One region of the Terribacillus sp. FSL K6-0262 genome, then DNA from elsewhere that is predicted to be linked to it. Evidence: riboswitches for the same ligand, from Rfam matches in the RefSeq annotation. Region 1 holds a riboswitch; the other holds the start of a gene.
What was found. Region 1 has a riboswitch for FMN ahead of MHI54_RS14015 (ECF transporter S component). Riboswitches for the same ligand answer to the same signal wherever they lie in the genome.
Positions count from the first base shown of each region.

Region 2: linked by a shared signal. The riboswitch ahead of ribE (riboflavin synthase) and the one ahead of MHI54_RS14015 (ECF transporter S component) in region 1 are both predicted to bind FMN.

Region 1 covers NZ_CP150277.1:2,735,560-2,738,973, forward strand. Annotated here, with positions in the region: gene MHI54_RS14005 (thioredoxin family protein) at 1-292, opposite strand, end outside; gene MHI54_RS14010 (M20/M25/M40 family metallo-hydrolase) at 404-1,462, shown strand; FMN riboswitch at 1,520-1,667, shown strand; gene MHI54_RS14015 (ECF transporter S component) at 1,846-2,424, shown strand; gene MHI54_RS14020 (hypothetical protein) at 2,620-3,000, opposite strand; gene MHI54_RS14025 (hotdog fold thioesterase) at 3,016-3,402, opposite strand.
Region 2 covers NZ_CP150277.1:1,206,841-1,210,254, forward strand. Annotated here, with positions in the region: gene ribE (6,7-dimethyl-8-ribityllumazine synthase) at 1-458, opposite strand, end outside; partial or broken gene ribB (3,4-dihydroxy-2-butanone-4-phosphate synthase) at 554-1,156, opposite strand; gene ribE (riboflavin synthase) at 1,168-1,815, opposite strand; FMN riboswitch at 2,131-2,271, opposite strand; gene MHI54_RS06235 (winged helix-turn-helix domain-containing protein) at 2,427-3,047, shown strand; gene MHI54_RS06240 (MFS transporter) at 3,050-3,414, shown strand, end outside.

The sequences.
Region 1 (3,414 bases):
ATCGGTCCATCAGTTCGAGGTTTTCATCGCGTCGGAGGATGCGGACATCGATTGCGCCTGCCTGAGCGATATGATAAAAGATCGGCAGATTCAGCATGGCATCTCCGCACCAATCTTCTGTCAGCACGATGGCACGAAGCTTTTGGGAACGGAGTGTGCTGAAGAATTCCGTATCAGCTGGAAGCTCATAGTGATCGTAAATATGCATTGTATTTTCTTTATGTGTTTGCATGGAGTCCAGATATGCATCGATATGGATCCCTTTATCAAACCATTCATTCAATGTCGTCATTTGTTTCATCCTTTCTGATGTTTAGTTTACCCGACCAATCGTCCAAACTAAACAAATAAGCTTCTGTTTATGCTACAGTGTAATAAGACTACATAAAAAGGCGGAATGGATATGCAACTAGATAATCAGGATTTTTTGATGGAGCTGCTGCGGACAGCTTCACCGTCCAGCTTTGAGATGGAAATACAGAAAAAATGGATCAAAGAATATGCACCATTTGCGGATGAAATGCGAACAGATGCGTCAGGCAATGCTATCGCAGTCATCAATCCGGAAGCGAAATTCAAAGTGCTGCTTGCCGGGCATTGTGATGAAATCGCGATGGTGGTAACGGGAATCGATGAAAATGGCTTCCTCCGTATTGACGAAATGGGACGTTTTAATGCAAAAGCAGCACTTGGTATGACTGTACAGGTGCTTGGATATGGTAAGACGATACCGGGTGTCGTCGGCGTGAATGCGATGCATCTTGGAGGAATGAAGGGCGATTTCGAGCTGCCGGATCTATATATAGATTGCGGTGCCAAATCCAAGCAGGAAATCGAGCAATATGTGCAGGTCGGGGATTTGATCGTGTATCAGCGTCAGCCGTCTGTATTGATGGATCGTTATTTGACAGGACGGGGACTGGATAACCGTACTGGTTCTTTCATTGTCGGGGAAGTCATCCGCCGGCTTAAGGAAGAGAAGCTGGATGTCGGTGTATATGCAGCCAGTACCGTGAATGAAGAAACGAATATGGGGGGTGCATACTTCGCTGCAGCCGGTATTCAGCCGGATTTGGCGATTGCCTGTGATGTGACGTTCGCTACCGACCATCCAGGAGTGAACCGTCGGAAGGTAGTCGAAGTCAGCTTGGATGGAGGTCCTGTATTGGCCAAGGGAGCGCCGATCAATCGCAAGGCGAATCTCCTGCTGGAGCAAGCAGCGAAAGAGCTCGGCATTCAGCTGCAATACGAATTGACGCCGCGCATCACTGGCACGGACGCAGATAAGATGCGTTATTCGGGCAGGGGTGTATCGACGGCGCTTGTCTCCTTGCCGCTTCGCTATATGCATTCCCCGGTAGAAACAGTCAGCCTGCAGGTCATCCAGCAGGAAATCGATCTCTTGGTAAAATTCCTGACAAACCTATCTGGTGAAGAAAGCCTGAATCCATTGGACCTGTGAGCATAAGGGTTGCAAATGTATGGAAAGCAGGTATAATATAATGACAAACTAAATCGATTCTATCTTCGGGGCAGGGTGCAATTCCCGACCGACGGTGACAGCAGCGGGAGCTGCTGAAGTCCGTGACCCGCAGGACGATTGTTCTGCGGCTGATCCGGTGCAATTCCGGGACCGACAGTGAAAGTCTGGATGGGAGAAGATACGAAGCAGAAGACGGATGCCGTACTGGCCATCCTTGTTTCCATGTGAGAAACGTCTTCTTGCTTATTTGCGTATATGCCAAGCCCCTGAGCGCCATGCTCCGGGGCTTTTTGACGTAAATAAGCTGCTTCCCCTTCATCAAGAGTTAGAATCGATAAACAAGATGAAGGAGGAGAACGATCATGCGTTCATCCAAGTTGACTAAAACAATCACTTTTGCTTTATTGGGAGCGATCAGCATGGTACTTATGCTGCTTAATTTCCCGCTTCCGATTCTGCCGGCTTATTTGAAGATCGACTTCAGTGAAATACCGGTATTGATAGCGGCCTTGCTGTTTTCACCGCTGGCAGGTGTAGCTGTCGAAGCAATCAAGAACTTATTGTATCTTATTTTCACAGGAGCCGGGGATCCGGTAGGTGTCGCAGCCAACTTCCTGGCAGGCATGCTATTCGTCATGCCGGTTGCATACTTCTATCATAAATTCAGGGCAGGCAAAAAAACACTCATCTCCGGATTGGCTACCGGTACTGTTGCCATGGCAGTCGGGATGAGTGTGCTGAATTATTTTGTTGTCCTGCCGCTATATAGCATTTTCTTGGGCTCTCCGGTCATGAGTGCCGATGCGAAGTGGGCAGCGGTCATTGCTGGCATCCTTCCTTTCAACCTTGTGAAAGGCATTGTCATAGCGATTGTCTTTGTTCCGCTATTCGCGAAATTGAAGCCTTGGTTCGCCAAGCGCAAACGAACAGCAGCAGCCTAAAAGCTCCCCCAAAGAGGGGGAGCTTTTACCATGATGTAAAACAGTTATTGCAAAGACCGGCAGTCCGTGCTACAATAACCAAGCGATGAGCTGAATTGCATAAGTCGGTAAAGCACGTCTTTGACACGTGTGGATGTGGCCGCACGGCTTTACACGCCGCAATTAACAAAGGCACCCTGCGAGGGTGCCTTTTTCTTATGGCCTTCTTTCTTCTATTTCTTCCTGTTCCTCCACGAGCAGCCGGGCCGTCGGCTCCGCCTCCAGCCGTTCCTCAGGGATGGGCTTGCCGGATTTTTCGCTCAACCCATAAGTGCCTTCCTCGATGCGATCCAGTGCATCCTCGATGTCACGTAAACGCTCCCGCGCTGATTCTTTGAGCGTTTGTGCTGTCTCGCGATCATGCATCTCCGTCCCGAGATCGCCAGGGTGATTGACAACGGTCGACATTTCGCCGATGGAGTCAGTGGGGAATTCTTTGGCAGCATCATAGCTATCGTTCCCTTTGATCTGTTCTTCTGCTTCTTCCTTCATTGCAAGTAATTGTCTGCGGAAAGACGCCAATTTATCTTTATCCATTTAACTCATCTCCTTTTACTGCCGTTTCGTTTTCACTGCCAGGGTACAGCGTGCGATAGAGAGCAGGTTTTTGTTCTCATCCGAAATGCTGATTTGCCATACCATGGTCGATTTTCCGATATGGATCGGTGCTGCAACAGCGGTCACGATTCCGGATCGGACACTATGCATGTGGTTTGCATTGATCTCCAGACCGAACACGGCCTGTGTGGCTGGGTCTGCATGCAGATTGCCGCCGATGCTTGCTGCTGTTTCAGCCAATGCAACAGTGGCACCTCCGTGCAAAAAACCCATAGGCTGTCGATTATGCGGCCCTACTGGCATTTCCATGACAACTTGATCTTTGTTTGCCTTCACCACCCGCATTTGCAGCTGCTCCATTAAAGTGTTTGAGAAGTCCATGATAGTTACCTG
Region 2 (3,414 bases), 1.5 Mb from region 1:
AATTTTAGCAAATTAGCCATCTCAATCGCAGAAACGGCTGCTTCAGCCCCTTTATTGCCTGCTTTCGTACCTGCTCGTTCGATAGCCTGCTCAATCGTATTCGTTGTCAGCACCCCGAAGATAATCGGGATTCCTGCCTTATCTGCAGCACTTGCGACACCTTTTGCGACTTCATTGCTGACATAATCGAAATGTGGTGTAGAACCTTTGATAACAGTCCCCAATGTGATGACAGCATCATATTTCCCACCCTGGGCAAGTTTATTGGCTGCAAGGGGGATTTCAAATGCACCCGGGACCCATGCCACATCCACATTCGCTTCATCGACACCATGACGCTTCAGGGTATCGATGGCGCCGCTTAATAATTTACTGGTGATGAACTCATTGAATCTCCCTACAACAATACCAATCTTCAAATCTGTGCCTACTACATTTCCTTCCAGTACGTTAACCATATGAATACTCCTTTGTATATGGACAATCCAGTCCCATTTTTTAGTTATCTATTTCTTAATCGATGCTGATGACTGGTTTAACTTTTTACCTTGTTTTCATGCAGCTGTCGATATGCAATCAAATCTGCAATCGTGATAATGGGCAGCTTGTGTTTTTCAGCCAGCTTTTCAAGTTCCGGCATGCGAGCCATTGTCCCATCGTCATTCATGATTTCACAAATATAACCAGCTTCAGCTGTGCCGGCCAATGCAGCCAAGTCAACAGCTGCTTCGGTATGACCAGGACGCTCCAGGACTCCGTTCGGTTTGGCAATCAGCGGAAAGATATGTCCCGGTCGCTGGAAATCAGTCGGTAAGCTGGCTGCATCAGCCAGCTTACCGATTGTATGGGCACGCTCGAATGCGCTGATACCAGTAGTGGAATCGATATGATCGATGCTGACAGTAAATGCTGTTCCATGCGGGTCCGTATTTTCACTTACCATCGGGGGCAAATCCAATCTTTCAGCAATTTCCCGGGAAATAGGTGCACATATCAGACCTTTTCCGACAGAAGCCATGAAATTTACCGTTTCAGGACTTGCAAATGCTGCCAAGGCCATTAAATCCCCTTCATTCTCCCTTTTCTCATCATCTGTGATGATGATGGCTTTACCGCTTTTCAAATGGTCGAGCGCATTGGCTATTGTCGTTTTCATTCGTTTCCCTCCTAATCCATGAATCCGTGCTGTGCCAATGTTTCTGTCGTAATGCCAGCAGGCCGGGGACTTTTTTGATATTCCATAAGCCGTTCCATGTATTTGGCCAGCTGGTCAAATTCAAGATTCACTTGACCGCCGGCTATTTTATCCCCTAAAATCGTCGCCTTCCTTGTCTCAGGAATAAGCGAAATGGTAAACAAATCATCCTTCACATCAAACACAGTCAATGACACACCATCAACGGAAATCGATCCTTTTTTCATTAAATACTGCAGACCTTCCGTGACGCCAATATCAATATAACGTGCATTCGACTCTTCCCGGATAGCTAGGATAGTGCCCGTCGTATCGACGTGACCGCTCACGAAATGGCCGCCCAGTCTGCCGCTCGGCTGAAGTGCTGGTTCCAAGTTCACTGCATCTGCACTGCGTACATTCGATAAAGAACTGTCGCGGAACGTTTCTGGCATCACATCGACCTGGAAAGCATGCGATGTAAAGCTAGTGACTGTGAGACAGACACCGTTAACCGCTATACTGTCCCCGATATGCATATCTTTGGTCAGTTTCTCGCTGGCAATGGTAAGCTGCATCGCCTTTTCCTGTTGATTGACAGCAATCACGCTGCCTACTTCCTGGATGATTCCAGTAAACACATTTCCTCCTCCTATTCTTTTCATCTTCCTCAGACTTGAAGTCATCTGACGTATTACGAATGGGAATATTACCGTCTCGGGGCAATGTGACGGTTGAGCGGGGGATGAGAGATCATCTAACAGAGCATATGCGCATCACTAAATTTTTTAGATGACGAAATAAGAGGTACAAGTTTTGTCTTGTCCCTTCACACACTATCCTTCATATAAAAAGCCCCAGAATCAAAAATTCTGGGGCTTAGGAATTCAAAAGTATAGTGAAACAAGCTATCGTCACTTGACGAAAAGCTTTTGCTGGCGTGTGGATAGCACGCCGTTTCCTCTTTCCCATCCAGACTATACTGTCGGCTTTGGAATCTCACCAAATCCACCGTTATAAAAACGGGTCACGGACTGAAGACAGCTGCGCTGCCTATCACCGCCGGTCGGGAATTACACCCTGCCCCAAGAGAAAACCTATTCGATTGCTTTTACTTTAACATATTTTTTATCTCGTTGTACAGCAGGAAAAAAGTCTGAAAATCAAGTTGGCAATATGTGGAACAATAGCTAAACAAAATCAGTAAAATAAAGTTGACCGTTCAAGATTAATTTACACAGGGGGGATTTTAATGAAACAGGCAATGGCATTGACTACCTTTGAGCAGCTGAAAGCGATCAGTGACCCGCTTCGTGCCGAAATGATCATGAAGCTGATCGAAACCTCTCATACTGGTCAGCAGCTGGCTGTCCTGTTGGAAACAAGCAGACCAAAGATCCATTATCATCTGAAAGAGTTGGAGAAAAACGGGTTGATCGAGGTGATCCGCACCGAAGAGAAGCATGGAATTATACAGAAATTCTATCGAGCCGCTGCAAGAGGCTTTTTTCCATCGGAAAATCTGCTTCCTTATGCAGAAGAACTCAGCGAATCGACGAGGCAGCTATATATACAAATGACCAATAAGACACGTTCAGCGGTTCTAGCCGCACCAGAATCCTCGTTTGCCAAAATTGCCGGCTCCACTGACCCGAAAGACTGGGACGCCATCGGCAGCATATGGGAAGTAAGTGCAACCGAAGCTGATTTCAAAGAATTCATCCAGGGCTTAGCCGGCTTGATGCAAACACTGCGTGAAAAGAGTGAAGCTGCAGAGAACGACCCGGATGGCAAGCTCTATCATTTCTCCGCCTTCGGTTTTGAAATCGATACACCATCGTTTGATCAAATTGAACTGGAAGAGGAGGACTGAGGATGTTCTCCATTTTAAAACAGCGGAATTACGGTCTGCTTTTCTCGGGGAGGATTGTCACCAATATCGGGGACAGTATTTATTTCATCGCCGCAATGTGGCTCGTTTATGACTTAAGCGGCAGCGCATTCTATTCGGGTCTTGCTGGATTCCTGACACAAATACCGAATATATTGCAGTTCCTGATCGGCCCGCTGGTCGACCGCTGGCCGATACGCCGGACGCTAGTATGGACCCAGGCACTCCAAGCCGTGCTCATCCTGCTGATTCCGCTCGCAGCTTGGCAGGGTTTTCTAACTGTTACACTGGTGCTCCTACTCATGCCTCTATTGGCTTGTATCGATGCATTCGCATATCCTACCGAAAC